4 regions of the Micromonospora sp. NPDC047762 genome follow, and region 4 is predicted to be linked to each of the others. Evidence: riboswitches for the same ligand, from Rfam matches in the RefSeq annotation. Region 4 holds a riboswitch; each other region holds the start of a gene.
What was found. Region 4 has a riboswitch for cyclic di-AMP ahead of ACGF3C_RS15935 (coiled-coil domain-containing protein). Riboswitches for the same ligand answer to the same signal wherever they lie in the genome.
Positions count from the first base shown of each region.

Region 1: another riboswitch for cyclic di-AMP. It lies ahead of ACGF3C_RS01660 (hypothetical protein); the one in region 4 lies ahead of ACGF3C_RS15935 (coiled-coil domain-containing protein).
Region 2: another riboswitch for cyclic di-AMP. It lies ahead of ACGF3C_RS04145 (NlpC/P60 family protein); the one in region 4 lies ahead of ACGF3C_RS15935 (coiled-coil domain-containing protein).
Region 3: another riboswitch for cyclic di-AMP. It lies ahead of ACGF3C_RS12320 (C39 family peptidase); the one in region 4 lies ahead of ACGF3C_RS15935 (coiled-coil domain-containing protein).

Region 1 covers NZ_JBIDCQ010000001.1:340,600-347,891, forward strand. Annotated here, with positions in the region: gene ACGF3C_RS01630 (heavy metal translocating P-type ATPase) at 1-65, opposite strand, end outside; gene ACGF3C_RS01635 (hypothetical protein) at 78-1,028, opposite strand; gene ACGF3C_RS01640 (heavy-metal-associated domain-containing protein) at 1,042-1,251, opposite strand; gene ACGF3C_RS01645 (metal-sensitive transcriptional regulator) at 1,346-1,642, shown strand; gene ACGF3C_RS01650 (heavy metal translocating P-type ATPase) at 1,649-3,718, opposite strand; gene ACGF3C_RS01655 (YibE/F family protein) at 4,030-5,400, shown strand; cyclic di-AMP (ydaO/yuaA leader) riboswitch at 5,567-5,697, shown strand; gene ACGF3C_RS01660 (hypothetical protein) at 5,702-6,721, shown strand; gene ACGF3C_RS01665 (carbonic anhydrase) at 6,778-7,292, opposite strand, start outside.
Region 2 covers NZ_JBIDCQ010000001.1:837,745-845,036, reverse strand. Annotated here, with positions in the region: gene ACGF3C_RS04155 (NlpC/P60 family protein) at 1-204, shown strand, start outside; gene ACGF3C_RS04150 (N-acetylmuramoyl-L-alanine amidase) at 260-2,242, opposite strand; cyclic di-AMP (ydaO/yuaA leader) riboswitch at 2,478-2,613, shown strand; gene ACGF3C_RS04145 (NlpC/P60 family protein) at 2,627-3,667, shown strand; gene dcd (dCTP deaminase) at 3,728-4,306, opposite strand; gene ACGF3C_RS04135 (pyridoxamine 5'-phosphate oxidase family protein) at 4,404-4,961, shown strand; tRNA gene ACGF3C_RS04130 (tRNA-Gly) at 5,231-5,304, shown strand; gene ACGF3C_RS04125 (2'-5' RNA ligase family protein) at 5,475-6,083, opposite strand; gene ACGF3C_RS04120 (LD-carboxypeptidase) at 6,278-7,216, opposite strand.
Region 3 covers NZ_JBIDCQ010000003.1:320,177-327,468, forward strand. Annotated here, with positions in the region: gene ACGF3C_RS12310 (hypothetical protein) at 1-226, shown strand, start outside; gene ACGF3C_RS12315 (hypothetical protein) at 360-1,130, shown strand; cyclic di-AMP (ydaO/yuaA leader) riboswitch at 1,415-1,555, shown strand; gene ACGF3C_RS12320 (C39 family peptidase) at 1,787-2,635, shown strand; gene ACGF3C_RS12325 (alpha/beta fold hydrolase) at 2,759-3,505, shown strand; gene ACGF3C_RS12330 (CDP-glycerol glycerophosphotransferase family protein) at 3,510-5,180, opposite strand; gene ACGF3C_RS12335 (bifunctional cytidylyltransferase/SDR family oxidoreductase) at 5,214-6,731, opposite strand; gene ACGF3C_RS12340 (ABC transporter ATP-binding protein) at 6,878-7,292, opposite strand, start outside.
Region 4 covers NZ_JBIDCQ010000004.1:418,246-425,537, forward strand. Annotated here, with positions in the region: gene ACGF3C_RS15925 (HelD family protein) at 1-1,998, shown strand, start outside; gene ACGF3C_RS15930 (cation diffusion facilitator family transporter) at 2,105-3,022, shown strand; cyclic di-AMP (ydaO/yuaA leader) riboswitch at 3,141-3,272, shown strand; gene ACGF3C_RS15935 (coiled-coil domain-containing protein) at 3,278-4,342, shown strand; gene ACGF3C_RS15940 (hypothetical protein) at 4,482-4,982, shown strand; gene ACGF3C_RS15945 (SRPBCC family protein) at 5,145-5,615, opposite strand; gene ACGF3C_RS15950 (PfkB family carbohydrate kinase) at 5,807-6,784, shown strand; gene surE (5'/3'-nucleotidase SurE) at 6,781-7,292, shown strand, end outside.

The sequences.
Region 1 (7,292 bases), on a different contig from region 4:
ATCCCGCCGATCGCCAGTTCGATCCGGTTCGGCGCCTCGGGCAGCGGTCTGCTGGTGGTGGTCATCGTCTGGTCCCGTCAGTCGTGTCCGTGCCCGGGGGTGCCGTGGTCGGCCCCGCCGGTCGGTGCGGGCCCGCTCGGTTTCGGGGCGTCTCCGGTCGGGGCGGCGCCGGCGACCACTGTGAACTCGGCGGTGTGCACCCTCCCGCCGTGTTGGAAGTCGAGGTAGAGCCGGTAGCTGCCGACCGAGGGCACCTCGGCGAGGAAGGTGACGGCCGGACCGGGCCGGGTGCGCCCGTCGCCGGGTGCCCCGTCCGGGTGCACGTGCAGGTAGGCCAGATCACCCTGACGCAGTGCCACCAGGTGCCCGTACGCGCCCAGGTAGGGCTCCAGGTCGGTGACCGGCTGCCCGTCCCGGCTGACGGTCAGGGTCAGCGACGACGTCCGACCGGGCTGCGGCGCACCGGTCAGGGTGACCGTGTAGCCGTCGACCGTGGTGCTGGCCGTCGGGGCGGGCAACGGCCGTTCGGTCAGCTCGCCGGGGACTGTCACGTCCACGCCCAGGGTCAACGGCTCACCCCCGGTCGGGGTGAAATCCGCGAACGCCCGCCACTGCCCGGGGCCGGCCAGCGGGGTGTCGACCCGCCAGGTGCCGTCCGCGGCCAGCTCGGGGTGGACGTGGCGGAAGCCGGAGAGGTCCCGACGGGCGACGATCAGGTGCATCTGCTTGTCGTGCGCCACGTCGTACCGGGTGACCGGGCGGCCGTCCGGGCCGGCGATCCGGAAGGCGAACTCGTCGGCCGGGGCGTCGACCGGTTCGAGGGTGTAGCCACGTTCGGAGACGAGCAACCCGCCGGGCAGCCGATCGCCCGTCCCGCCCCGCTCGTCCGCCGTCGGGGTGGTGGCGGCATCGTCGTGCCGGCTCTCGGCGACCGGGGCGGGGTCGACGACCCGGCCGATCCCGTAGGCGGCGCCGAACACCGCCGCCAGGCCGACGGCGAACCCGGCCAGTTTCGTCACGGTACGCACGCCGGCCCGCCGATCACGCGTCGACGAGGTCGTAACCGGCCTCGTCGACGGCGGCCCGGACGGCGGCGGTGTCCAGCGGCTGGTCGCTGCTGACGGTGACCCGGCCGGCGGCGAGGTCGACCTGGACGTCACGCACACCCGCGATGGCGCCGACCTCGGCGCTCACCGCGCTGACGCAGTGCCCGCAGGTCATGCCCTGCACCTGGTACGTCGTGTCGACCATTGGATCGTCTCCTTCGTGGTACCGGTACCCGGTGGGGGTATCTCAACAGAACCGACCGTACCATACCCCCTGGGGGTACGCTATCCTGGTCGGTATGACCGCACCCACCCCGATCCGCGGATACACCGCCAGCAAGGACCAGCTGCTCGCGCGGCTCCGCCGCGTCGAGGGGCAGGTCCGGGGCATCGAGAAGATGGTCGACGACGACCGCTACTGCATCGACGTGCTCACCCAGATCTCCGCCATCCAGGCCGCCCTCGACAAGGTGGCCCTCGGGCTGCTCGACGGGCACGCCCGGCACTGCATGCACGAGGGCGCCGCCGAGGGTCGGGCCGACGAGATGGCCACCGAGATGATGGCGGCGGTCGGCCGGCTCATGAAGCGCGGCTGACCGCGCTCAGTCCGGCGCGGGATCGAGACGGACCCGGCGCAGCAACTGAGCGTTGAGCGCCACCACGATCGTCGACGCCGACATCAGCACCGCGGCCACCGCCGGGCTCAACGCCACGCCCGCCCAGGCCAGCACCCCGGCGGCCAGCGGCAGCGCCACCACGTTGTAGCCGGCCGCCCAGGCCAGGTTCTGTCGCATCTTCCGGTACGACGCCCGGGACAGCCGGACCACGGCCCCCACCCCGCGCGGGTCCGAGGATGCCAGCACCACCCCGGCGGACTCGATGGCCACATCGGTGCCCGCGCCGATCGCGATGCCCACGTCCGCCCGGGCCAGTGCCGGCGCGTCGTTCACCCCGTCACCGACCATCGCCACCACCAACCCCCGCCGCTGGAGCTCGGCCACCCGATCGTCCTTCTCCGACGGCAGCACCTCGGCGAAGACCTCGTCGACGCCGGGCCGGAAGCCGAGGTCGGCGGCGACCGCCTCGGCCACCGGCCGGGCGTCACCGGTGATCATGGCGATGTTTCGGACACCCTCGGCACGCAACTCGGCGACAGCGCGCCGGGCCTCCGGACGCACCTCGTCGGTCAACGCGAACGCACCGAGCACGGCGTCGGGCAGCCGCACCAGGTGCAACACCGCGGCACCCCGCGCCGACCACCGCCCGGTCGCGGCCTCCAGCTCCGCCGGGAGCGAAAGGCCCAGCTCGCGCAGCAGCGCCGGCCCGCCCACCGCGTACTCCGTACCGTCGATTGTCGCCTTCACACCGCGGCCCGGCAGCGACCGGAACCCGGCTGCCCGGGCCGGGCCGCCACGGCCGGCCGCCGCCACTATCGCCCGGGCCAACGGATGTTCGCTCTCCGACTCGACGCCGGCCGCGATCCGCAGCACCTCGCTCCGCTCGACGCCGGACGCCGTCGCCAGGTCGGTCACCCCGTGCTCGCCCCGGGTCAGCGTGCCGGTCTTGTCGAAGAGCACCGCGCCGACGGTCCGCATCCGCTCCAGGGCCAACCGGTCCTTGACCAGAATCCCGGACCGTGCGGCGAGCGCGGTGGAGAGCGCGACGACCAGCGGGATGGCGAGACCCAGCGCGTGCGGGCAGGCGATCACCAGGACGGTGACCGCACGGACCACCGCCTCGTCGGGCTGACCGAGCGCGGTCCAGACCAGCACGGTCAGCACGGCGGTGCCGGTGGCCAGGTAGAACAGCGCGGCGGCGAACCGGTCGGCCAACAGTTGGGCCCGTCCACCGGAAGCCTGGGCCTGCGCGACCATCCGCTGGATGCCGGCGAGGGCGGTCTGCTCACCCAACGCCTCGACGCGCACCCGGATCGCCGAGTCGGTGGCGACGGTGCCGGCCACCACCCGGTCGCCAGTCGACCGGGCGACCGGCCGCGACTCCCCGGTGATCATCGACTCGTCCAGCTCGGTGCCGCCCTCGACGACACGGCCGTCCGCCGGCACCCGACCGCCCGGCCGGACCAGCACCACGTCGCCGATCCGCAGACCGGTCACCGGCACGGCCTCGACCCGCCCGTCCGCCGCCACCCGTTCGGCCTCGTCCGGCAACAGCGCGGCCAGCGCCGCCAGCGCTCCCCGGGCCTGTCCGATGGCTTTCATCTCCTGCCAGTGCCCGAGCAGCATGATGGTGACCAGCGCGGCCAACTCCCACCAGAAGTCCAGGTCGAAGACGCCGACGCTGGTCGCCAGGGACGCGGCGTACGCGACGGTGATCGCCATCGCGACCAGCAGCATCATCCCGGGCACCCGGTCCCGGACCTCCCGGACCGCACCGACCAGGAACGGCCAACCGCCCCACCAGAACACCACCGAGCCGAGCACCGGGCCCACCCAGCCCCGACCGGGGACGACGTCCCCGGTCAGGCCCAGCCGGCCCGACACGAGATGACTCGTCAGCACCACCGGGACGGTCAACACCAGGCAGACCCAGAACCGGCGGCGGAACATCGCCGGATCGTGTCCGGCGTGCTTGTCGTGCCCGGAATGCTTGTCGTGCGGCACGGGTTCGGCGCGTCGCGGTCGGTCGGGGTGGGGCGGTGACGGAGCGGGCATGGCTCCAACATGCCGCCCCGGAGACCGCCGCGCGAGCGGTTCGGCCGCCCGACACTCCGCCACGACCTGCAACCCCCGGAGGGGCTGGCTAGCATCTCCCACGATGGCCCTCCGAATGCCGCTGCACAGTCGGGCACCGGCGCCGCCACGTCGTGGCGGTGCCCCCGGCCGACCGGGCCGAGCACTGACCGTCCGTGATCAAGCGGTCGTCAGGCAGCGATCCGCCCCGCCGTCCGCCGCGTTTCCACCGCAACGGTGAACCGCCCGGCCCGCTGACCCGTATTCCGCACCGGATCGTTGGGAGTCTCACCTTGGCCGCCGACCACACTCACCCCGCTCCGTCCGCCCCGCCTCGGGTGCGACGGATCCTCGTCGTGACTGTGGTACCCCTCTTCGTCGCCACCGTGCTGGCCGCGGTGCTGCTCTGGCCGCGCGGCGGGTCGCCGCAGACCGATGGTGGTGCAGACGTGCCGCGCTACCCCGGCACTGTCACCCGGGTGGTGAGCGAGCCGTGCCCGCCGGCGCCGTCGGTCCCCGAGGGCACACCGAGGGTCGGCGATGGGCGGTGCGGCACCGTCGACGTGCGGGTGGACGATGGGCCGACCGCCGGCCAGCAGGTACGGACTCCGGTGCCCGACGGGCCCGGCGCACCCCGGGTCGAGGTCGGCGACGAGGTCGTCCTGGTCGAACTGGCCGATCCGATCGATCCCACCGTCAGCAACTGGAACATCGCCGAGCATCAACGCGGCACCCCGATGGTGTGGCTGGCGGTGGTCTTCGCGGCCGCGATCGTCGCGTTCGGTCGGTGGCGGGGTCTGGCAGCGCTCGCCGGGCTGGCCGCCAGCTTCGCCATCCTGCTCACCTTCGTGCTGCCGGGCATCAGCGCGGGCAGGTCACCGCTGCTGGTGGCGGTGGTCGGCGCGGCCCTGATCATGTTCGTGGTGCTCTATCTGACCCACGGGGTCACCGCACAGACGTCGGTCGCGGTGCTCGGCACCCTGGGCAGCCTGGTGCTGACCGGCGTGCTCGCCACGATCGCCACGGCCGCGACCCACCTCACCGGCTTCGGCAGCGAGGACGCCACCACCCTGTCGATGTTCCAGGGCGACGTGGACCTGCACGGTCTGCTGCTCGCCGGCATCATCATCGGTTCGCTCGGGGTGCTCGACGACGTGACGGTCACCCAGGCGGCCACCGTCACCGAACTGGCGAACGCCAACCCCGGGCTGACCCGGTTGCAGCTGTACCGTGCCGCCACCCGGGTCGGCCGCGCGCACATCGCCTCCACTGTCAACACCATCGTGCTGGCGTACGCGGGCGCGTCACTGCCCCTGCTGCTCCTGCTCACCGCCGACTCGCGGCCGATCGGGCAGATCCTCACGAGTGAGTTCCTCGCGCAGGAGATCGTCCGCAGCGCGGTCGCCACCCTCGGCCTGATCGCCGCCGTGCCGCTGACCACCGGGCTGGCCGCTGTGGTGACCGCGGCCGGGGGTACCGATGCCACGGCTCCCTCCGACGCTCCCGCGCCCCGGCCCCAGCCGGACCGCAGCGAGGCACTGGCCGCACTCAGCTCACCGCGAACGGCCGGCTCCGACGAGCCGGACCGGACGCGGACCGCACCCCCATCCGAGGCCACCGACCGGTGGCCGGAGTCGAACAGGAGCACGGATACGGCATGGTGACACTCCTCAGCGTGACCAGATCGGGCATCCACCCTGAGAACCGCGTCACTGGTCACTCAACGCTATGGCGAAATGACGCTTTTGGTCGGCATCCAGGCATAGCTCAGCCGGTCGACTCTCGGGTAACCTCGCTGCCGGTTACCGATGAAGGCGCGAAGCGGCGCCTGCGGTGCCACCGCCCAATCGCCAACCGGCGAGCCGGGGACCCAGGTACCTGGGGTGAATCCGCGTCAGCGGTAGGGGCCACTTCCGCCCCGAACCCGTCAGCTAACCCGGTCGGCGGTCGACGGAAGGGAACATTGTGACGGCACCCCTACGCCGCTGGTTGACACCCGTGGTGGCCGTGATCGCCGCACTGACCGTGTTCGCCGGGCCGTTCCCGGCGCACGCCGCCCCGACGAACCCCACACCGTCCGGGCACGAGGAGGACGGCGAGCCCAAGCTGCTCAACGACGTCATCGAGCAGGCCAACCGTGACTATTCCGCCGCGAAGTCCAAGCTGGACAAGTCCAAGAAGCGGCAGAGCGAGTTGGCGGCGGAGGTCAACCGCGCCAAGGCCGAACTGGACGCGTTGGCCCCGCAGGTCGGGCAGATCGCCGCCCAGGCGTACCGGACCGGCCGGATCGGCGCGGTCGCGATGCTGCTGGAGAGCGACGCGCCCGACTCGTTCGTCCAGCGCGCCGGGCTGCTCGACGAGATCAACATGGTCAACGAGAAGAAGCTCTCCGAGGTCAACGAGGTGAAGGCCCGCGCCGAGCAGGCCAAGCTGGCCCTCGACACCGAGGTACGCGAGCAGCAGAAGCAGACCGCCCTGATGGCGAAGCGCAAGAGCGAGGCCGACAAGGCGCTCTCCCTCGTCGGCGGCAAGGGTTTCACCGGCGGCCTGGTGGATGCCACCTCCAAGGTCGCGAAGATCGGCCCGGGTCGCACGGCCGACGGTGACTGGAAGCCCCAGTCGTGCAGCGAGAAAGACCCCACCACGTCCGGCTGCGTCACGCCGCGCACGCTGCACGCGTACAAGGAGGTCAAGGCGGCCGGCTTCAACCGGTTCGTCGGCTGCTACCGCCCCGGCGGGCCGTGGGAGCACCCGAAGGGCCGCGCCTGCGACTGGTCGCTACAGAAGAGCGGGTTCTCCCCGTGGCACAACAACGACACCCGGACGTACGGCAACAACGTCGCCGCGTTCCTCATCCGAAACGCCGACCGGCTCGGCATCTACTACGTGATCTGGAACCGGCAGATCTGGTTCCCGGCCACCGGCTGGAGTTCGTACAGCGGGCCGTCGAACCACACCGACCACGTTCACATGTCGCTGCTCTGACCCGCCCGATCCCCGTCGAGGGCCGTTCCGCGTGACGCGGAGCGGCCCTCGTCGCGTCAGACGGTGGCAGGCGCGGCCGGGTCGGTCGATTCGGCCGGGGTCGCGAAGCCGGCCGGCACGGCGGCCACCTGGCGTACCGCTCCGGCTGCCAGCCGGTAGGACACGCCCACCACCGCGCACCGCCCCCGCGCCACCTCGTCGGCCAGCACGGGCGACTGCCCGAGCAGCGTCTCGACGGTCTGTGCGATGTGGATGTCGACGATGCCGTCGATGTCGTCCACGCCCTCGTCCGCGGCCCGGCGCAGGCTGGGCAGCACGGCGTCGACCACGGCGCGCAGATGGCCACTCGGCGCGGTGCCGGTCGCGGCGGACTCCCGGGCGGCCTGCACCGCACCGCAGGAGTCGTGACCGAGCACCACCACCAGCGGGGTGCCGAGCACTGTCACCGCGTACTCGACGCTGCCGAGCACCTCGGGGCCGGCGGTGTGCCCGGCGGTGCGAACCACGAACAGGTCGCCCAGGCCCCGGTCGAAGATGATCTCGGCAGCCAGCCGCGAGTCGGAGCAGCCGA
Region 2 (7,292 bases), on a different contig from region 4:
ACCGGTGACCAGTGGAACGAGGGTAAGGCCATCTCGCGCGCCGACGCCCGCCCCGGTGACCTGGTGTTCTTCTTCTCCGGCCTGAGTCATGTCGGGCTGTATCTGGGTAACAACCAGATGGTGCACGCGCCACGCGCCGGCAAACCGGTGCAGGTGTCCAGCATCACCACCATGCCCGTCGCCGGGTTCCGCAGACCTGGCTGATCCACCTCGCGCGACACGACGGCCCCCGGTCACCGACCGGGGGCCGTCGTGGTTCTCAGCGGGGTGCCCCCACCGGGGAGGGTAAGAGCTGCACGTCGGCGAGGTCGACGTACATGATCCGGTGGCCGAACTGGATCTGCGCGTACCGATTCTTGCCGCGAATGACCGTCCAGTCGCCGGGTGAGGAGCCGTCGAACGTGCTGGCCCGGTAGTACTCGCCGGCCAGCACCGCGCCGACGGCGTACCGCTGCCCGGCGGCCAGCGTGTACTGGAGCGGGGAGATCGCCTGGTAGGGCACCCCGTCCGGGTACGCGGACTGCTCCGGGTACGCCCGTCCGTAGACCGGAACGGTGGCTCTTCCGGGCTTCGGCGTCGCCACGACTCCGACGGTCCAACTGGCGGTCGGCGCGGACGCTGGGTTGTGGAACCAGGCCCGCTGCCCGAGGTACCAGATCGCCGTCCAGTCGCCCTGCCGGCCGGCCAGCGCGTACGTCTGCCCGGCGGACGCCCGGGCCCCGTGGTCCGAAACGGCCATCGTGTTCGGGCTGCCGTCCGGGCGGAGCGCGATGTCGTTGACCAGCGGCGCGTCAGTGGACGGCGCGCTGCGCAGCACCACCGACGAGGAGCCGCGCGGAGCGCAGGGCACGCCCACCGTGACGCAGTCGGTGAACGCCGGCTGGTTGGTGGTGTAGTCCGGGTCGATCCGGACCAGCCCGGTGGCCGGGGTGCCGGTGTCCAGTCGGGGGGCGTGCAGCAGGTCGAAGTAGTGCGTCCAGTCCCAGTAGGGGCCCGGATCCCAGTGCATCCCCCGCACTGTCGAGGGGATGGTGCCGGGCACGTTGTCGTGGCCGATGATGTGCTGGCGGTCCAGCGGGATGCCCAGCCGCAGCGCCAGGTGCCGAACGAGCTTCGCCGAGGTCCGGTACATCGCCTCGGTGTACCAGGTGCCCTGCGCCGCGAAGCCCTCGTGTTCCAACCCGATCGACTTCGCGTTGACGTACCAGTTGCCGGCGTGCCAGCCGACATCCTTCGTCTTCACGTGCTGGGCGATGTGCCCGTCGACCGAGCGGAGCGAGTAGTGCCAGCTCACGTAGGTCGGGTCCTGGACGAGTTGCAGGGTGGTGGCCCAACTCGCCTCGGTGTCGTGGATGACGATGTACTCGATCTTCTGCCGCGCGGGCCGGTCGGAGAGGTCGTGGTTGCCGTAGTCCCCCTCGCCGAACGCCTCGTAGGGCGCCGGGATCCACTCGCAGGAGATGGTGCGGGGGCACTCCACCCCGTCCGGGCGGGCCAGCCGGCGCAGGCCCAGCCGGTCCAGCCAGGAACGTTCGGGCCGCACCGTCCGGGCCGGCAGGGTGATCCGTTGGCCGTCGTCGGTCACCCGGGCTTCGCCCGCGCCGATGGTGGTGAAGACCTCGTCGGCGAAGGCCGCCGCGGCGTCGGCGCTGTCCGCGCCCGAGTAGCGGGCCACAGCGCCGTACCAGGCCGCCGGGTCGGTGTCCGCGCCGACCGGCGCGCCCAGATCCCTCTGGTACGCGGCCAGCAGCGCGGCCCCACCCCGGATGTTGAGGCCCGCGTCGGTACGCAGTGCCTCGGGGGCGGCGCCGGTCAGCGCGGCGGCGGCGTCGACGGTCTGCAACGCGGCGGTGGACGGGGCGGGCGCCTCAACCGGTCGGGGCGCGGGCACCCGGGCCGGCCGGGAGCCGTCGCCGCGCGGGTCCTCGGCGCCGGCGTCGTGGTGAGCGCGTCCGGGTAGGGCGGCCACGTGCCGCACGTCGGTCAGGTGCATCGGGCCGTAGCCGCCACTGGTGCTCGGTGTGCCGGCGTTGGTGTCCCAACGGGACTCCAGGTAGGAGACGCCGAGCAGCACGACGGCCGGTACGCCGTACTCGGTGGCCGCGTCGGCGTACTGCTGTTGGCGGTCGGTGGTGGGCGCGGCGGCGGCCGGGCCGGCGGAGAGTGGCACCGTTGTCGCGGCGGCGACCACGGTGGCGGCGAGCAGTGCGCGCCAGCCGGTCGACAGGGTTGGATGGTGCATCGAACCCCCTAGATTCTCGCGGAGTGAGGTCAGGTCACCATCGCGCCGTCCGGGAGCTCGCGTCAATACCTTTCCATCTATCGAAGTGTACGGAAAGAATTCTTCACACACGGTCGGTGACCTCGTCCAATCCGTACGGAGTGTCACGGCCGCACGGGTTGCGGATCGGTAACGGGCGTCTCTACTCTGGTCATTTGTCGGCCCGACAGCAGCTCCGCCCACCCCGGGCGGTAACGGACCGACACCGCCGAGTCGTTTCCGAGCGAACCGGGGACCCAGGTCCCTCGGGGTGAATCCGCAGCCACTGCGGTAGGGCGCCGACTTCCCGCCCGAACCCGTCAGCTAACCCGGTAGGCGGTCAGGAAGAAGGAGTACGGAACCCCGGTGGCACTCCATGCCCCGCGGCCGTCGTCCGAGCGGTCGGCATCAGCCGGCCCGGCGTCGATCGTGCCGCGCCCACGCTGGTCCCGCTTCACCACCGCACTCGCCGCGCTGGCCGGCGTCGCCGTCGTTCTGACCGGCAGCGCCACGGCGGCCCACGCCGACCCCTCCGTCGCCGAGATCGAGCGCCAGATCGACGCCGACTGGAACAAGCTCGAACCGATCATCGAACGGCACAACGCCACCCGCATCGACCTCGCCGCGAAGCGCAAGCAGGCAGACGCCCTGGCCGCCCGGATCACTCCGCTCGAGCGCCAGGTCGACGCCGCGATGGACAAGGTCAGCGCCCTTGCCGTACGCGCCTACATGGGTGAGAACGTCTCGACCGTCAACGCGATGCTGGGCAGCCGGTCGCCCAGCGAGGTGGTCGGCCAGCTCGAAATGCTCGACCGCTTCGCGCACGACCAGCAGAAGGACGTACGCCAGGTGGCCGACCTGCGCGACCAACTGGCCGCGCAGAAGGCGCCACTGGACGAGATGGTGGCCCAGCTGACCCGCACGGAAGCTCAGCTGGCGGCGAAGAAGAAGCAGATCAACGACGAGATCGACCGCCTGCAGAAGCTGCGCCTGAAGGTGTACGGCAGCGGCGGCGGCGGTCCGCTGCGCCCGGCGCCCTGCCCGGGTAGCTACCCCGGCGGTGCCGCGGGCACCGCGGTCAAGTTCGCCTGCGCGCAGATCGGCAAGCCCTACGTCTGGGGTGCCGAGGGTCCGAACTCGTACGACTGCTCCGGGCTGATGCTGGCCGCCTGGGCGAAGGCTGGCGTGTCGCTGCCGCACAACGCCGCCGCGCAGAGCCGGGTCACCAAGAACGTCAGCAAGGGTGACCTGCGCCCCGGCGACCTGGTCTTCTACTACAGCGACATCCACCACGTCGGCATGTACGTCGGCGGCGGCTGGGTGGTGCACGCCTCGCAGGCCGGTCAACCGGTCAAGATGAAGAAGGTCGACGACGGCCCGATCCACAGCTATGGCCGTCCAGGCTGACCCAGTGTGACCGAAGGGCCCGTCGCGATCTCCTCGCGGCGGGCCCTCGTCGTTCTGGTCCTAACGGGTGGGCCAGGTGCGCCAGTGCTGCCAGGCGCGGCTGGGTGTCGGCCCCCGCTGGCCCTGGTAGCGCGAGCCGTAGACCACCGAGCCGTACGGGTGCTCGGCCGGCGAGGAGAGCCGGAAGATGCAGAGCTGCCCGATCTTCATGCCCGGCCACAGGGTGATCGGCAGGTTCGCCACGTTCGAGAGTTCCAGCGTCACGTGACCGGAGAAGCCCGGGTCGATGAAACCGGCGGTGGAGTGCGTGAGCAGCCCGAGCCGGCCCAGGGAGCTCTTGCCCTCCAGCCGGCCGGCGAGCTGGTCACCCAGGGAGATGACCTCCAGCGTCGAGGCGAGCACGAACTCCCCCGGGTGCAGCACGAACGGCTCGCCGTCGGGGACCTCGACCGCCGAGGTCAGGTCGTCCTGCTGCATGGCCGGATCGATGTGGGTGTAGAGGTGGTTGTTGAAGACCCGGAACAGCCGGTCGAGTCGGACGTCGATGCTGGAGGGTTGGACCAGGGTGGGCTCGAACGGCTCCAAGCCCAGCGTGCCGGCCTTGATCTCGGAGACCAGGTCACGGTCGGAGAGCAGCATCGGACCACCATAGCCGCGTTGCCAAAAGTGGCCGGATTCGGTGCTGGACCAGCGCGTCGAGGTCGCTGCTCGTACATTTGTTCGATAGAATGCCCACATGGCTTCCTGGTCCGAATTCGCCGCCGACGAGCCCCGACTCGCCGACGGGATCCGCGTTCTCCTTCAGCAGTACGGGCCGGGCTTCGGCTATCTGGCCACGGTCCGTGCCGACGGTGGGCCCCGCGTCCATCCGGTCTCCCCGGTCATCACCGCCGAGGGGCTGTTCTGCTTCATCATCGACTCGCCCAAGCGCCGCGACCTCGAACGTGACGGCCGTTACGCGCTGCACTCGTTCCCTGCGGAGGAGAGCGACGACGAGGCGTACGTGGCAGGTCACGCCCGCCCGGTGACCGATCCGATCCGGGTGGCGCAGCTGGCGCAGAGCGCCCGGGCCGAGCCGCAGGTCGACTGGCGGCTCTTCGAGTTCACCGTCGACGTGGCCATGCTCACCCGCCGCGAGCAGCACATCGCGGGCATTCCGGGTCTCGGGCCGAGCCGGCCGGCCGTTCGGGTCTGGCTCGACCCAAACGCCCAGTCGGCGGTGGCAGCGCCCCTCGCCGTCCCGCAGACGCGCCCGACCCTCCTCAGCCGTGACGTGCAGTGCACGGCCGCCTGACCACACGACCGGAAGATCATCGGTGCCGGCTCCGTCGTGACGGAGCCGGCACCGATGCGTACGCCCGCCACGCCCGGCGAGCCGCCACTCCCGCATGATCCACTCGACTTCAGCGAAACCGCGGTATCCCGGCGCTCCGGATGCCCCGACTTCCAGGAAACCGAGTCGATCACCCCGGCCGACCCGAGCGGCACGGTCCGCGGACACCTGCGGTCACCGGGGGTGCCTGGGTGCACGGGCTCGATGACTCGGGTACAGTGGTGCCGCTTGCGGGTGTAGTTCAATGGCAGAACATCAGCTTCCCAAGCTGACAGTGCGGGTTCGATTCCCGTCACCCGCTCCACGATGAAGGCCCAGGTCAGGACATGTTCCCGACCTGGGCCTTCATCCATTCCAATCGCTTCTTGCGCTTGCCGTGGGTGGTTGCACGTCAGGAGCGGCACCCGACAACGGATGTACCGCCCTGCCCCGCGCGCCTTCTGCTGATTCACAGTCAGTACGTCGGTCACCTGGTTAGCTGACGTGACGGTCGCCCGTCACCCGCTCCCCGATCGAGGCCCTGGCCGCTGTGACTGCCGTGCCAGCCGGCGCAGGTGGTGTGGTGCCAAGCGGGAACTCGAAGACGGTGCGCCAAGGGCTGATGTCCGGTGTTCCGGCGATGAGCCTGACTCTGTCGATGGCCGCGTTGATCGGCAGGTACGTGGAGATGGTTTCTGCGGCGTGGTTCAGCGTGGGCTTGGCGGCGTCGTGACCGATGGTCAGGTGCGGCACCACATCGCTGTGCGCCCCGGCATAGGGGGGCGCCTCGGGAAACTGCTGCCACACGGCCGAGGTGAGCTCCCGGAACGGGCGAGCTGGCTGCGGAGCAAGCCAGACGACCGTGTCACCGAACCAGCCGACGTCCGTCAGTGCGACGTCGAACCGAGGGATCCCGGCAATGGTCTCGCGCAGTACGGCCAAGACCTGCTCATCGAGCTGCTGCGGGGGCAGGAACGGGTAGAGGACGGTCACGTGCGCTGGCACCCCCCATCCGGCGGCCCGGTCGAGCGATGCCCGGAAGGGGCCCACCGCCTCCTCGGCCTCGGGTATCGGCACGATGAGCGCCGTCTGTGTCGGTTCCATCCCCACAGCTTTCCGCCACGGTCGGTGCCGGTCCACTGGATTCACCACCCGCCAGGAGGCCCGCACCCCCCAGAGGTCGGGCAGTAGGAGGCGTGGTGGGTAAGCGCCCGTTCTCAGTCTCGGGACCGCATTCGGGCAGCGAGGAAGGACGGCCGCTCGGTGAGGCGGGCGTAGGCCACGTTGCCGGACGGCCTCTACCGGTAGTCGGCGAAGATGCGACGTTCCACGCCATCGACGGTTACCGGGCCACCATGCGGAAGAATCCATTGTGGCTTGGTGTGGCCGAACGGCACCCCGAGGCAGACGACCGCCTCGGGGTTGTAGCGGGTCACCACGTCGACGACCGTGTCGCGCTGCTGCTCGCGAAGTCGCGCCCGATCTGCGGCCGGGGGTCGACGGGTGTGGTCGGAGACCGGCGGACGGGCGACCAGGACGGCGTCGACGGCGCTGAGGAGACCGCGTTCACCCAGTGATCGGACGATCCAGCCGACCTCGCGGGCGGGGAGAAGCTCCTCCGAGGTTTCGATGATCAGCACCCCGCCGTTCAGGACCTCCGGGGGGAACGGGAAGCGTCCCGCCGTCAGGATCCACTGGATGACCTCCAGGCAGCCACCCCAGGTGCGGCCGGTGACCGCTCGGGCCGGCCCGTGCCAGCTCCACGGCTCCGTCGATTCGCGCTCTCCGAACGACTTCAACGCCTGCGGATCTGCCCAGTCGACGCCGATGTCCTCGGACTCACCCGGGTCGGTGATCTCCAGACGTTCCCCGGTGAGCAACGCCGCTCGCAGCGACCGGACGTGGACGTCGTCGACGGCAGGCCCGGGGCCGAGGTGCACCTGGGAGGACCCGCCGTAGAAGCTGGCGATGCCGAGTCCCCAGAGCCAGTGGTGCAGGTTGGTGTTGTCGCTGGTGCCGAGGAACGGCTTCGGGTCGGCACGGGCCAGGTCGGCGTCCAGGTGAGGAATGACGGTGATCTGGTCCTCACCGCCGATGACGGCGAGAATGCCGCGTACCCGGGGGTCCGCGAAGGCGGCGTTGATGTCCGCCGCACGCGCTGCCGCGGTCGCACCCACCTGGCGGGTGGTGGGGTATTCGACAGGTACGAGGCCGGTCAGGTCGGCAAGCCGTCGCATGGCCTGCTCGTGGATCACCGGAAAGGCACCGGCGGCGGCGAAGGACGGTGAGAGGACCGCGAGGTGGTCCCCGGGA
Region 3 (7,292 bases), on a different contig from region 4:
TGCCGACGCCATCGGGTCGGGGGCACACAGCGCAGCCCGTCCGGCCCCGGCGAAAGCCACCGAGGAGTCGGTCCCGACCTGGTCGGTCGACGCGCCGGTGGCGCTCCCCGGCGATCAGGGCACCATCGCGGCCGGCGTGCCGCCGGCCAGCGCGGCCGAATCTGACCGGCTGCTCCTCGCCGACCGTGCGAGCGGTCGGGCTTCCCGGGCCCCACCCGGGCGCTGAGCCACCGGGACGACCGTCCCGCCGCCGCGCCCTGTCGACCCACCCGCTCCCTGACCCGCCGACCCGTGGCCCGCCGTGGCCCGCTGGTCGGCGCGGCTTTCCATCGCACTGCTCTCTCCCCGAGGTGCCGACCATGGAGACCGTCGTCTTCTACCAGTTCGTGACCGAGGTGCCGCGGGCCGCCGCCATCTGGTCGACGCTGTTCCTGCTGACGCTGGGCCTGCTCACCGTGCTGGCCGCCCGCCCCGAACGGGCCCGGCCGACTGGCGACCCGGTCCCGGCCGGGCCCACTGCCCAGGAGTTGGCCGCCGCCGAGGCCGTCGACAGGCGCCGCTACGCCGAGGAGGTGGCCGTTGCCGCGGCCCGCGCGGCCACCACGGCCAAGCGGCGGCGTGCCGCCTGGCTGGCCGCTCAGGAACAGCTGGAGCAGGCCTGGATCGGGTACGACGAGGCGGACGCCGCCGCGCGTCGCTTCGCTGGCGCGGGGGCACTGCCCACCCCGCAGACCCCGCACACCCCCGCCGAGTACGCCGCCCGGGAACGTTATCTGCACCGGGCGGCGATGGCGGCGTACTGGCGGGGCGACCTGACCATGGCGCAGCTCGGCGACGTGTTCGGGCACCGGCGCGGCTGGGATCCCCGGCGACACCCGGTCGAGCAGGAGGTGCTGATCAGCCGGGTGATCCGGGATGCGCGGTCGACCGACTACCAGGTGGCCGCCGATCGTGAGCGGGTCGCCTGGCGCGACGCGGAGTTGGCCGCCGAGTCGGCCCGTGCCCTCGCCGAGGAGGCGTACGCGGCGGCGGCCCGGCTCCGCCCGACCCCGGTCCCCGCCCGCCGCACGGTCGCCGGGGCGTTGCGTCCCGCCGTCGTGGCACTGTGGCGCCCGGCCCGGGTGGGTTGAGCCCAATCCGTTATGTGAGGCCGGTCACCCAATCGCAAAATCGGACGTCCGGCGCGATCGACGGGATTGTTCCCGCGATTGTGGCCGCGTTCTTTGCGGCCTGTCCGGTTGTCGCCCGTAGGCGTCGCCGTAACTGGTTGTCCCATCGAGTCACATCATCGGCATTACGCGCAGAAATTGTGGCGCCAATTGGGGTTTACGCAGGTGAACCTGGCTTGGCAGGGCGTTGAGACGCCAGTAGTGTCGTCCCGTCCGGTGCGGTAACCGATCGCAAGACGCGACGCCGCATCGACCCGCTTAATCGTGATCAACGAACCGGGGACCCACCAGTAAGTCCGGGGTGAATCCGCGAGCCACGGCCCGCGGTAGGGCGTCTTCCCGCCCGAATCCGTCAGCTAACCCGGTAGGCGGTGTCGGAAGGAGTCCCATCCTCGTGCAGCACCTTTCCACCCCTCGGTTGTTCCCTCGCCTCCACGGCGCGGCGGTGCACCCGCTCATTCGTCGCGTGACGGTGAGCTGACCCCCGGGTCATCGCCTTTCCCGCCCGGCCGATCCGGGCGTTCCCCTGAGCGGTTCACACCCGCGGACCACGGTCCGCGCGCTGGCGCCTGCCCGGATACCGGTCCGGCCCCGGTGTGCCGCTCTCCCCCCGATCCGTGGAGGACCCCGTGAAGCACACCCTGCAGCGCCAGCTCCGTCGCCTCGCCACCGAGCGCCCGTACCAGATCGTCGCCGCCTCCGCCGCAGCCCTCGCGATCGCCACCACCACCGGCGCCCTGCTCACCACTGCCGACGACGCCCCGGCCGGCCAGCGCACCGCGACCACCGTCGCCGAGATGCGCAGCGACGTCGCCGCCTCCCGCAGTGAGGCTCGGGACGCGTCCCCCTCGGCCAGCGCCGCGCCGACCACGGCCGCCCCGGCCACCAGCGCCGCGTCGCCCGCCGCCAAGGCCAAGAGCAACCCCGACCTCACCCGTAAGCCGACGCCGCCGAAGCCCCCCGCGACGAAGGTGCTCGACTACGACTACGAGGCGCAGAACACCTACTACAACTGCGGCCCGGCGGCCACCCGGAACGCGCTCAGCGCCGCCGGCATCGACCGCACCCAGGAGGAGCTCGGCGCCGAGCTGGGCACCACCGAGATGGGAACCAACTCGGCCGCGGACACCACCCGGGTGCTCAACGCCGAGGTGAAGGGCTCCCCGTACCGGACCCGGATGTTCCCCGGCGCGCCCAGCCCGGCCCAGATGGACCGGCTCCAGGCCGACGTGGTGAAGGCCGTCACCGACGGCCGGGGCGTGGTGGCCAACGTCGTCGGGGACGCCGTCGACACCAACGGCGGGTGGCACTCCTACGGCGGTGGGCACTACATCGCCGTGGTGGGCTACAAGGACAACGGTCGCACCGTGCGGATCGCCGACTCGGCGAACCCGGCCGACCCGTCGTACTGGATCACCACGATCGACCTGGCCAACTGGATCACCAGCCGGGGCTACTCCGCCTGACCCGGGCACCCTGACCGCCGCGGGCGCCGTCTCCCACAAGGGGCCGGCGCCCGCGGCGTTTGTCCGCCCGGCCCGCCATCGACGGCCCTCGTACCCGACCGTGAACCGTGGGAGACTGCGGCCGTGGTGGATGAAACGGGTGGTCACACCGGCCGCGGGCCGGTCCTGCTGCTGCTGCACGGCATGGGAACGACCGGGGACGTGTGGTTGCCCTGGGCCCCGTACCTTGAGCAGCACTGGCCCGGGCGGTGGCTGGCACCGGACCTCGCCGGCCACGGCTGGGCGTCGCCGCTGCCCTCGTACTCCTTCGCGGGCTTCGCTCAGCAGATCGCGCGGGCCCTCGTCCCCGACGACCGGCTGGTCGTGCTCGGGCATTCGCTGGGTGGGGTGGTCGGCCTGGCGCTGGCCGCCCGCGACGCCGGAACGCCGGTGGACGCCGTGGTCGGGCTGGGCATCAAGGCACTCTGGTCACCCGCCGAGCTGACCCGCGCCGCCGAGCTCGCCGTCCGACCGGTGAGCTGGTTCGCCACCCGCACCGAGGCGGCTCGCCGCTACCTGCGGGTCGCCGGGCTCACCGGTCTGGTCCCGCCGGACCACCCGGTGGTGGAAGCCGGGCTGCGCCAGGTCGACGGCCGGTGGCGCCTCGCCATGGACCCGGCCGCCTTCGCCGTCGGCGAGCCCGATCTGGCCGTGCTGCTGGCGGCGACCGACGTGCCGGTGGTGCTGGCGCGCGGGGAGAACGACCCGATGGTCACCGACGAACAGCTCAAGGAGTACGGCGTACCGGTCGCCACGCTGCCCGGTCTCGGACACAACGCGCACGTGGAGGACCCGGCGGCGGTGCTGGCGCTGCTGGACCCGTACCGCTGAGCGGCTATGCCGGTGCGGTCGCGGTGAGCGCCTCGGCCGGCGCCAGCTCCCGGCGGGCGGCGGCCAGGAACGCCTCGGCGTACGACTCGGCCGGGAAGTCACCCAGGTAGCGGCGGCGGGTGGCCCAGCGGGCCTCGGCCAGCGGGTCGGTGTCCAGCAGGGCGGTCAGCACCTCGTCCACGTTGGACATGTCCCGACGCAGCACGTAACCCGACCCGGCCAGCGGGAACCGCTCCACGAACCGGTCGCCCTCGTCGCCCATGTCGGTGACCGCGTACGGCTTGCCGGAGTAGAGGAAGTCCGAGATCACTCCGGACACGTCGGAGACCAGCGCGTCGGCGGAGTTGACGCACTCGGTCAGGCTCAGCTCCCGAGCCGCCGCGCCGACCATGTGCTGGCGGCCGGTGCGGGCCCGGTCGGCGACGAGCAGTTCGGTCAGGCGGCCCAGTTGCCGGGCCGAGGCCGGGTTCTGCGTGGTGTACGGGTGGGCTCGCAGGATCACCGTCGCGCCGCGTTCCAACAGTCGGCGCAGCAGGCCTTCGGCCACCGGTAGCGAGCAGTAGTCGGCGTCGGCGTGGTGCCCGGTCCAGGTCGGCGTGTAGAGCACCGTCGGGTGCGCCAACCCTCGTGCGGGCTCCGGGCGCACCTCGATCGACTCGACCTGTGGACGACCCACCACGACGAACTTGTCGGCCGGGATCTGCACTCCGGCGCGGGCGTACCTGTCGATCGCCGCCTGCCCGGCCACGAAGATCCGGTCGAAGATCCCCGACACCGGGTTGGCGCTCGGCGCCTTGTCGCTGTCGCCGTGGTGCAGCTGGATGTGGGTGAGCTGGGTGAAGCGGACGCAGTGGCTGTTCTTCGCACCGTGGTTGACGTAGAAGGCCGCCCGTAGGCTCGGCACCAACGCCTGGTCCATCGCCGCCAGGGTGGGGCAGTAGACCACCGGCGCGTCGGTGGCCGCCGCGATCGGGGCCAGGAACTCCGGCTCACGCAGCACGACCAGGAACGGTCGGCCGATCCGTTCCAGGTACGGCAGCCACATGGTGACCTGGTATTCCGAGCCGGGAGGCGCGGAGAAGTAGAGCAGGAACTCCGGCTGGTGCCGGCGCAGCGCGGCGGCCACCGACCCGCCACCTGCGCGTGGCCGGAACCGTCGCCGGGCCAGGTCCAGCGCGACCGCACCGGCGCCCGCCCCGACCAGCAGGCTGGCGGTCAGGGCCACACCGGCCGGCAGGGCGAGCGCGGCGGCGAGCGCCAGGGCGGCGAGCAGCCCGAGCAGGGCCGTGCCGAGCCGGTCGGCGATCAGCGGCGTCCAGGCGCGAACCGGCAGGTTGGCCGTCCGGATCTCCAGACCGCCGGCGGTGCGCAGCGGCCCCACCAGCAGCACCAGACCCAGCAGGACCAGCCCGGTGGCGACCAGCGCGAGGTCGAGCCCGTCGTCCAGCCGCCGGGAGTAACCGACCAGGATCGCCGCGGCGATCAACGCGGTCTCCGCCACCAGGTCGGCGCCGGGCCGGATCCGCTGCTCGGCGGCCGAGGCGGCCAGCGCGGCGACTGCCAACGCCAGCCCCCAGCCGGTCGCGCCGGTCAAAGCCAGCACGACGAAGGCCAGCACGGCCAACCCGGTGGTCAGGCACCGGGCGGCCAGCTTTCGGACCAGGTCGCCGCGCATGTCGCTCCGTTCGTGGTTCCGCAGCCGTCGGCGTCAGTTGGCGGACGTCGCGCCGGCCGGTGCCTCGACCCGACCCGGCCCGGACTGTGCCGGCACGCTCGGCGTGGGCCCGTCACCGGGTGCCCGGCGTACGTCGATCACCTGACCGGTCAGGTCGGAGATCAGCACGTCCAGCGACGACTGGGCGACGGCCTCAGCGGCGAGCAGGGTGTGCTCCGGCTCCTCGCCGAAGGCCCGCGTCCGCATCGGGGTGGCGGTGCGCTCCGGGTTGATGCAGTTGACGCGGACGCCCACGTCGGCCCACTCGTCGGCGAGCGCCTGGGTGAGGTTGACCAGGGCGGCCTTGGTGGCCGAGTAGAGCGCGTAGCGGGCCCGGCCCCGGGTGTAGGAGCTGGAGGTGTAGAGCAGCAACTGGCCCTTGGTCTGCTGGAGGTACGGGAGGGCCTGGCGGGCGATGGTCACCGGGCCGACGAAGTTGACCTGGAGCAGCCGGTCCATGGTCTCCTCGTCCATCTCGGCGAGGGCGCCCTTCTCCAGGATGCCGGCGGTGACCACCACGTGGTCGATCCGGCCGGTGGCCTGGAAGGCGGTCGTCAGCGCGGCCTCGACGTCCTCGGCCCGCTCCACGTGGGTGCCCGTGCTGGAACGGCTGAACGGGAAGACCTGGGCGCCGTAGCGACGGGCCAGCTCGGTCAACTCGTGGCCGATGCCGTAGCTGCCGCCGAACACCACGATGGTCCGGCCGGTCAGCTCCTCGCTGTAGCTGCGGTGGTCGGTCAGCCGGGGGGCCTGCGCGGCGGCGAGCTGGAAGAGCTTGTCCGCCAGGTGCACGTCGACCGGGTGGGTGACCTTGATGTTCTCGTCCGAACCGTCGATCACCTTGATCGGGGTGCCGGGAAGGTAGCGCAGCACCACGCCGCAGTCGTCGGTGGCGGCGAAGTCCGGGTCGTCCTCGGCGATCTGGTACGCCGCCCGGATCGTGGGGGAGCGGAACGCCTGCGGGGTCTGACCACGGCGCAGCCGGGAGCGCACCGGGATGTCGGTGATGCAGTCGTTCTCGTCGACCTGGATGATCGTGTCCGCGGAGGGGATGGCCACGTCCACGGCGTCGTAGCTCCAGAGCGCGTTGACGCACTCGCGCACGATCCGGCCGCTGAGCAGCGGGCGTACCGCGTCGTGGAAGAGGATGTTGCAGTCTTCCGGGCCGACCGCGTCCAGGGCGATCCGGGTGGTGGCGTTGCGGGTGTCACCGCCCTCGATCACCTTGGTGACCTTGCGCAGGCCGGCTTTCTCGACGATCTGCTGGGCGTCCTCGACGTGGCCGGTGGCCATCAGCACGATGATCTCGTCGATCTCCGGTGCCGCCTCGAAGACCGTCAGGGTGTGCTCGATGATCGGCTTACCGGCGATCTTCAGCAGCTGCTTCGGGATGCCGAGGCCCAGCCGGGTCCCGGTGCCGCCGGCCAGAACCACCGCCACTGTCCGCGAGGGCCGCCACGGCGTCGGGGTTCCCGCTTCGGCGTCCGGGCCAGGGGTCTGGTCCTGCGTCATTGCCGGATCCTCACTCTCAGGGATGCGTTAACGGAAGGTTCCGCCCGAGCGGCGACGGAATGAACCTTAACGCGCGGACCGCGTCGCCCCAACGCGGGCGACGCGGTCCTCAGGCGCCGTGTCGATGCCGGACGTTCGCCGGAACTCTACTTGCTGTTCGCGTACGCCTCGTACGCCCGGATGACCTCGTCGGTGGGGCCGTCCATCCGGATGACACCCGATTCCAGCCAGATCGTCCGTTCGCAGGTGTCCCGGACGGAGGAGAGTTGGTGGCTGACCAGGAACACAGTCCCCGCGCCCTCCCGCAGCTCCCGCACCCGCTGCTCGCTGCGCTTGCGGAAGCCCTTGTCGCCGGTGGCGAGCGCCTCGTCGATGAGCAGCACGTCGTGCTTCTTGGCGGCGGCGATGGAGAACCGCAGCCGGGCCGCCATGCCCGACGAGTACGTCCGCATCGGCAGGCTGGCGAAGTCACCCCGCTCGTTGATCCCGGAGAAGTCGATGATCCCCGCGGCCTGCTTGGCCACGTCGTCGGGGTGCATGCCCATGGCCAGGCACCCGAGG
Region 4 (7,292 bases):
CGGATGGCCCGGGTGGGCACGCACGGCGCACTGGTCGAGCGCGACGCGATGGTCTTCCACGCCGCGCAGCGGCGGCACACCCTGGACGCCGAGCACGAGGGGCTGGTCTTCGGCCGACTGGACCTGCGCGACCGTCAGGTACTGCACGTCGGGCGACTGGGGATCCGCGACGAGAACGCCGTCACGCTTGTCGTCGACTGGCGCGCGCCGGCCGCCGCCGCGTTCTACCAGGCCACCCCGGCGCAGCCGCTGGACGTGGTGCGGCGCCGCACCATCCAGTCCCGCGCCGAGCGGGTCACCCGGATCGAGGACGACCTGCTGGACCCGACGGCCGCCCCGGAGGGGATGACCATCGTCGGTGACGGCGCGTTGCTGGCCACCCTGTCCAAGGCCACCGGCCGGGGCATGCGCGACATCGTGGCGACCATCCAGCGGGAGCAGGACGAGGCGATCCGCTCGCCGGGTTCCGGGGTGACGATCGTCGCGGGCGGCCCCGGCACCGGCAAGACCGCTGTCGCCCTGCACCGGGCCGCGTTCCTGCTCTACTCCGACCGCAGCCGCTACGCCGGCGGCGGCATCCTGGTGGTCGGCCCGTCGTCGGTGTTCGTCGAGTACATCGGCTCCGTACTGCCGTCGCTCGGTGAGGACACCGCGACCCTGCACTCGCTGGGCACCCTCTTCCCGGGCATGACGGCCACCCGCCCCGACCCGCCCGAGGTGGCGGCGGTGAAGGGCTCGCTGCGGATGCGCCGGGTGCTGGAGCGGGCGGCCCGCGACGCGGTGCCGGGCGGCCCGGGTGAGCTGCGGCTGCTCTACCGGGGCACGCTGCTGCGGTTGGACCGGGTCGCGCTGGACCGGATCCGGGACCGTGCGCTGCAACGCGGCGCACGGCGCAACGAGGTGCGCCGGGCCGGTTTCGACGGGGTGTTCGCCGCGCTCTGGGCGCAGGCCCGTGAGCTGAGCAGCGGTCGGCTGCCGGAGCAACCGGCCTTCGAGGCGGAGATCGCCGAGCGATCGGAGTTCCGGGAGTTCCTCAAGGCGTGGTGGCCTCGGCTGCACCCCCGGCATGTGCTCGGCTGGCTGGCGCAGCCGGACCGGCTGCGCCGGTACGCCGGGGGGATCCTCTCCTCGGCGGAGATCCGGCTGCTCAACGCCGCGTACCGGAACCTGGACTCGGCCGGGCTGACCATCGCCGACGTGGCACTGCTGGACGAGCTGGACGCGCTGCTCGGCAAGCCCGCGCAGCCGGCCCGCGCGCGACGCGACCCGTTCCACCTCGCCGGCGGCGTCCGTGAGCTGAGCACCCTCGGTGAACGGCAACGGGCCGCCCGCGCGGCGGCCCGGGAGCGCCCCGAGGACTACCGGGACTACGCGCACGTGGTGGTGGACGAGGCACAGGACGTCTCGCCGATGCAGTGGCGGATGATCGGTCGACGCGGCCGACTGGCCTCCTGGACCGTGGTGGGCGACCCCGCGCAGACCGCGTGGACCGGCGATCCGGAGGAGCTGACCCGGGCCCGCGACCAGGCGCTGGGCCGGCGTAAGCGACACGACTTCACGCTCACCACCAACTACCGCAACTCGGCGGAGATCTTCGCGGTGGCGGCGGCGGAGATCCGGCGGCTCTACCCGGACCTGCCGCTGCCGACCGCCGTCCGCTCCACCGGGGTCGAGCCGGTGGAGCTGGTGGTGCCCGCGACGGGCTTGGAGACCGCGACCGTGGAGGCCGCCGCCGGCCTGCTGGCCGAGGTGGAGGGCACGGTCGGGGTGATCACGCCGGTCCCCCGCCGGGACGAGGTCGCCGGTTGGCTGGGCGCGCTCGGCGCGCCCAGGTTGCAGGTGGTGACCAGCCTGGAGGCCAAGGGCATGGAGTACGACGGGGTGGTGCTGGTCGCCCCGAGCGAGATCCGGGCGGATCCGGGCGCCGGGGTGCGCACTCTGTACGTGGCGCTCTCCCGGGCCACCCAGCGTCTCACCACCATCGACCCGACCGGCTGACGTGTGCGGACTGCCGCAGGCGGCACGCCCTGCCCGTACACTTGCACACATAGCGATGTGAGCATACATTTGACCGGGTCCCGACCAGCGGCGGAAGGTGGTTCTCGTGGGCGCAGGTCATGACCACCACCATGGGTCCGTCGCCAATGCCGCACACCAGCACCGAGGTCGGCTCTGGGCGGCCTTCGGGTTGCTCGCCACCCTGATGGTGGTCGAAGCGGTGGTCGCACTGCACACCAGCTCGCTCGCCCTGCTCTCCGACGCCGGGCACATGTTCACCGACGTGCTCGGCATCGGGATGGCGCTCGCCGCCATCACGGCGACCCGGCGGGCCACCGGCGACCCGCAGCGCACCTTCGGGCTCTACCGGCTCGAGGTGCTCGCCGCGCTGGCCAACGCCGTCCTGCTCTCCGGCGTCGCGATCTACGTGGTGGTCGAGGCGATCCGCCGCTTCGGTGACCCGCATGAGGTCATCGCCGGCCCGATGCTCGCGGTGGCCGTGCTCGGCCTGCTCGCGAACATCGCCGCATTCGCGCTGCTGCGCGCCGGAGCCCGGGAGAGCATCAACCTCCAGGGCGCCTACCTGGAGGTGCTCGGTGACCTGCTCGGCTCGGTCGGCGTCATCGGCGCGGCGCTGCTCATCACCGTCACCGACTGGTGGTGGGCCGACCCTCTGGTCGCGGTCGCCATCGGCGTGTTCATCCTGCCGCGCACCTGGCGGCTGGCCCGCGCCGCCATCCGCATCCTGGTGCAGGCCGCCCCGGAGCACCTCCAGGTGACCGCCGTGCACGACCGGCTCGCCGCCGTCCCCGGTGTCGTCGAGGTGCACGACCTGCACGTCTGGACGCTCACCTCGGGCATGGAGGTGGCCTCCGCCCACCTGACCATGGCACCGGGCGCGGAGGTCGGCGCGGTGCTCACCGCGGCACGTACGGCCCTGCACGACGACTTCCGCATCGAACACGCGACCTTGCAGATCGAGCCCGGCGCCGCTTCTGGAGCCTGCGGCTCCATCGAATGGTGACCGGTTCGTCGATTTCCGTGGTGACGCACGCACCGTCCGTCACATCGGCTGCAGCGGCCCCACCCGCACCGGTAGGCTCGGTCCCGGCCGTCACCAGGCGGCGCCCTCCCGGCGCCGGTGGCGGTCGCCGCCTAATCGCCCACCTGGGCGAACCGGGGAACCATGTTCCTGGGGTGTATCCGCGTCAGCGGTAGGGATCTTCCGTCCCGAACCCGTCAGCTAACCCGGTCGGCGGCTGACGGAAGGACATGCGCAGTGGCACCAGCACGACCACCCGCCGCCCGACTGGCGGCCCTGATCGTCGCGATGTTCGCCCTCGGCGTCGCGCTTCCGGCCGGCACCGCCTCGGCCGCACCCCCGACCGGCCTGCGGGCCGCCGCACCCGACTCCGACGAGGAGGGCGGCACCCCGGCGTTGCGGGCCCAGCTTGAGGCGGCCAGCAAGGGCTACCTGGACGCGAAGCGCGCCCTGGACACCTCAGTGCAACGGCAGAAGCAGCTCGGCACCCAGTTGAAGACCATCGAGGTCGAGATCGACCAGCGCAACGGCAAGGTCGGCGAGATCGCCGAGGTCGCCTACCGCACCGGCCGGCTCGGTGCGGTGTCGGCGCTGCTCAACAGCAACACCCCGGAAGGCTTCATGGACCGGGCGGCCGCGCTGGACGCGGTGGCGGCCAACGAGGACCGGGTGCTGCGCGACCTGCTGGACACCAAGGACAAGGCCAACCGCACCCGCGTCGCCCTGGACGGCGAGATCAACGAACAGCGCAAGCAGGTCGCGGTGATGGCCAAGCGCAAGGAGCAGGCCGAACGGGCCCTGACCGTGGCCACCACGCCCAAGCCGCAGACCACTGCCGACGCCGGCTCCAACCGGGGCACCTCCAGCGCCAACGCGAAGGCCGCACCGCGCAACTCCGACGGCTCCTGGCCCTCCGAGTCGTGCAGCGTCAACGACCCCACGCCGGCCAACGGCTGCATCACCCCGCGCACCCTGCACGCGCTCAACCAGGCCAAGGCCGCGGGATTCACCCGGTACGTCTCGTGCCACCGCCCCAGCGGCTCGGGTGAACACCCGAAGGGCCGGGCCTGCGACTTCGCGGCGCAGAAGAACGGCTTCGGCGGCAACGCCACCGGCGGCGACAAGACGTACGGCAGCAACCTGGCCGCGTACTTCATCCGCAACGCGGACCGGCTCGCCGTGCTCTACGTGATCTGGTACAGGCAGATCTGGCTGCCCAGCAGCGGGTGGAAGTCGTACAGCGGGGCGCAAGGCACCCCGTCGACCGACCACACCAACCACGTACACCTGTCGGTCTACTGACCCACGCGTCGTGATGCCTGTGAGCCACTGATGCTCACAGGCATCACGTGCGTCCGGGGCCGGGCTACGTCACCGGGCGTACCCCTGATGTCGTCGCTCGTCGGACGACCCGGCCGCGGCCGGCGGGCAGCATCGCGGTATGCCTCGGATCCGACCCACCACCCGCAAGGCGCTGCTCACCCTGCACCTCGTCACCTCGCTCGGCTGGCTCGGCGCCGACCTGGTGCTGCTCACCCTCGGCGTCGCCGTGCAGCGGGGCGCCGACCCGGCGGTGGTCTATCCGGTCACGGCCCTGGTCGGCACGGTGCTGTTCGCGCCGCTGAGCGTCCTGGTCTGGCTGATCGGAGTCGCCAGCTCGCTGCTCACCCCATGGGGCCTGCTGCGCCACCGCTGGGTGCTGGTCAAGCTCGTGCTCACCACGGTGATGGTCGGGCTGGTGCTGTTCCTGCTCACCCCGAATCTGCGTCACGCCGGAGCGGTCGGCGCCGCCCTGCCCGCCCGCGATCGCGCTGACCTGGTCATCGCGCCGGCGGTGTCGACCAGCCTGATGGTCATCGCGACAGTGCTCTCCACCTACAAGCCGTGGGGCCGACGTCCCACCACCCGCCCGACCCGCAACAGCACGCCAACCCCGATCTAACGCCCCCACACCCCGCCCTGCCCGCCCTGCCCGCCCTACGCGCCCGCGATCTTGCACTTGCTGCGCCGACATATGGCTTCATCCCACTGATATCGACAGCCGAAAGTGCAAGATCGGCGCGCCGAGGGGCGCCGCACGGGGTCGGCCACGGGGCGGGGTGGGTCAGGGGTTGGGGGGCGGGGTGTTGGTGGTGCGGTCTAGGGCGGCGCCCAGCCGGGTGGCCAGGGCGAGGTGAGCGGCCTGGGCCTGGCGGAACGCGTAGCGGAACAGGGGCCTCGGCGCGGTCAGGGTGATCTCGACGTCGACGCGGGTCAGGCCGTCCGGCTCGGCGCGTAGTCGAGTGTGGTTTCGCACCGTGGTGGCCGGCCACTGGCGGGCCACCATGACGATCTCGTCGGCCTCGCTGATCAGCACGTCCGCGTGGTAGGTGGTCCGGAAGCGCAGCGGACCGGCCGCCAACCGGTCGTTGATCGTGTAGCTCGCATGGGCGCCGGGCCGGGGCGGTACCCGGCGAACCCGCACGATCAGCGGATGCAGCTCGCCCTGCCGGGTCAGGTCGCTGAGCAACGCTGCCGCCTCGGCGGGTGAGCACCGGGCCTGGACGGTGTAGCTGAAGGTATCGCTGCTGAGCACACCGTCTCCCGCCGTCGTCTGGTCGCCCGATCGTCCCGTACCTATGTCTGGCTGGCAACGCCCCACTGACCCTCAGCGCCGCGCCGGACCGGGCTGATGCGACGACCTGCCACCACCTGCGCCATTAAGGTCGGTTAGTACGAAATATCCCGAAGGTGCCGGAGGGCGGCCAGCATGAACGGCGACGACCGATGAGTGGGCACGTGATGGTCTTCGCGCCCACCCCACAGCTGACGGTGATGGTGGACCAGCCCAACGACCACCCCGAGCTGCACCTGCACCCCGGCGGGCAGGGCGTCTGGCAGGCCCGGATGGTGCTCTCCCTCGGAGTCCACGTGGTGCTCTGCGCCGCCCTCGGCGGTGAGATCGGCCAGGTGCTGGAGCCACTGCTGGTCAGCGAGGGTGTGGACCTCAAGGTGGTGGTCCGTGACTCCGGCAGCGGCGGGTACGTGCACGATCGCCGCGACGGCTCCCGGCAGGAGATCGCCGACGTGCCCGGACAGCCGCTGAGCCGGCACGAGATCGACGAGCTGTACAACCTCGCCCTCGGCGAGGGCCTGCGGGCCTCGGTGAGCATCCTCAGTGGGCCGAACGAACCGTGGCTCGTACCGGCCGACCTGTACCGACGCTTCGCCGCCGACCTCGGCGCGAACGGTGCTCGGGTGGTGGTCGACCTCTCCGGCGATCACCTCGCTTCGGTGCTGGAGAGCGGGGTGTTCTTCCTCAAGGTCAGTCACGAGGAGTTGATCCGCGACGGCCGCGCCCGCAGCGACGACACCGAGGAGCTGACCCGGGCCATGTACGAGTTGCACGCGGGCGGCGCCGAGACCGTGGTGGTGAGCCGCGCCGACCAGCCGGCGTTGGCGCTCATCGACGGGGAGCTGTTCCAGGTCGAGATGCCCCGGCTGGAGGCCGCCGACCCACGCGGCGCGGGCGACTCGATGACGGCCGGAGTGGCCGCCGTCGTGGCCAGGGGCGGCGACATTCGGACCGCCATTCGCACCGGCGCCGCCGCTGGCGCCCTGAACGTGACCCGGCACGGCCTGGGCACCGGGCGGCTGGACTCGATCACCGGCCTGGTGGACCGGGTCCGGCTGGTGCCGGCGGACAGCCGTCAACAGGAGCGGACCACCCCGGACGAGTTGGCCGGCCGGGTGGTCGAGCGATGACCCTGCGGGTGTTGATCACCAACGACGACGGGGTCGCCGCGCCGGGCATCCAGGCGCTGGCCTGGGCAGCCAGGCAGCGGGGCCTGGACGTCGTCGTGGCCGCACCGATGGAGGAGGCGAGCGGCACCAGTGCCGCGATGAGCGCCGTGGAGCGCGACGGACGGGTCGTCGTGAACGACCATCCGCTGCCGGACCTGGCGGGGGTGCCGACGTACGGGGTCGCCGGGTCCCCTGGCTTCATCACGCTGATCGCCCTGCACGGGGCGTTCGGACCACCGCCGTCGGTGGTGCTCTCCGGCGTCAACCGGGGCGCCAACGCCGGCCGGGCGGTGCTGCACTCCGGGACCGTGGGCGCCGCGTTCACCGCCGCCAGCAACGGCTGCCGGGCGATGGCGGTCTCCCTGGACGTGCTCTCCGTGGGCGAGGCGACGGCCGCGAGCGGTGGCGCCGCAGTGGATGCCGCAGCCCGGATACGCGACGCCGAGCGGCACTGGGGCACCGCCGCGCG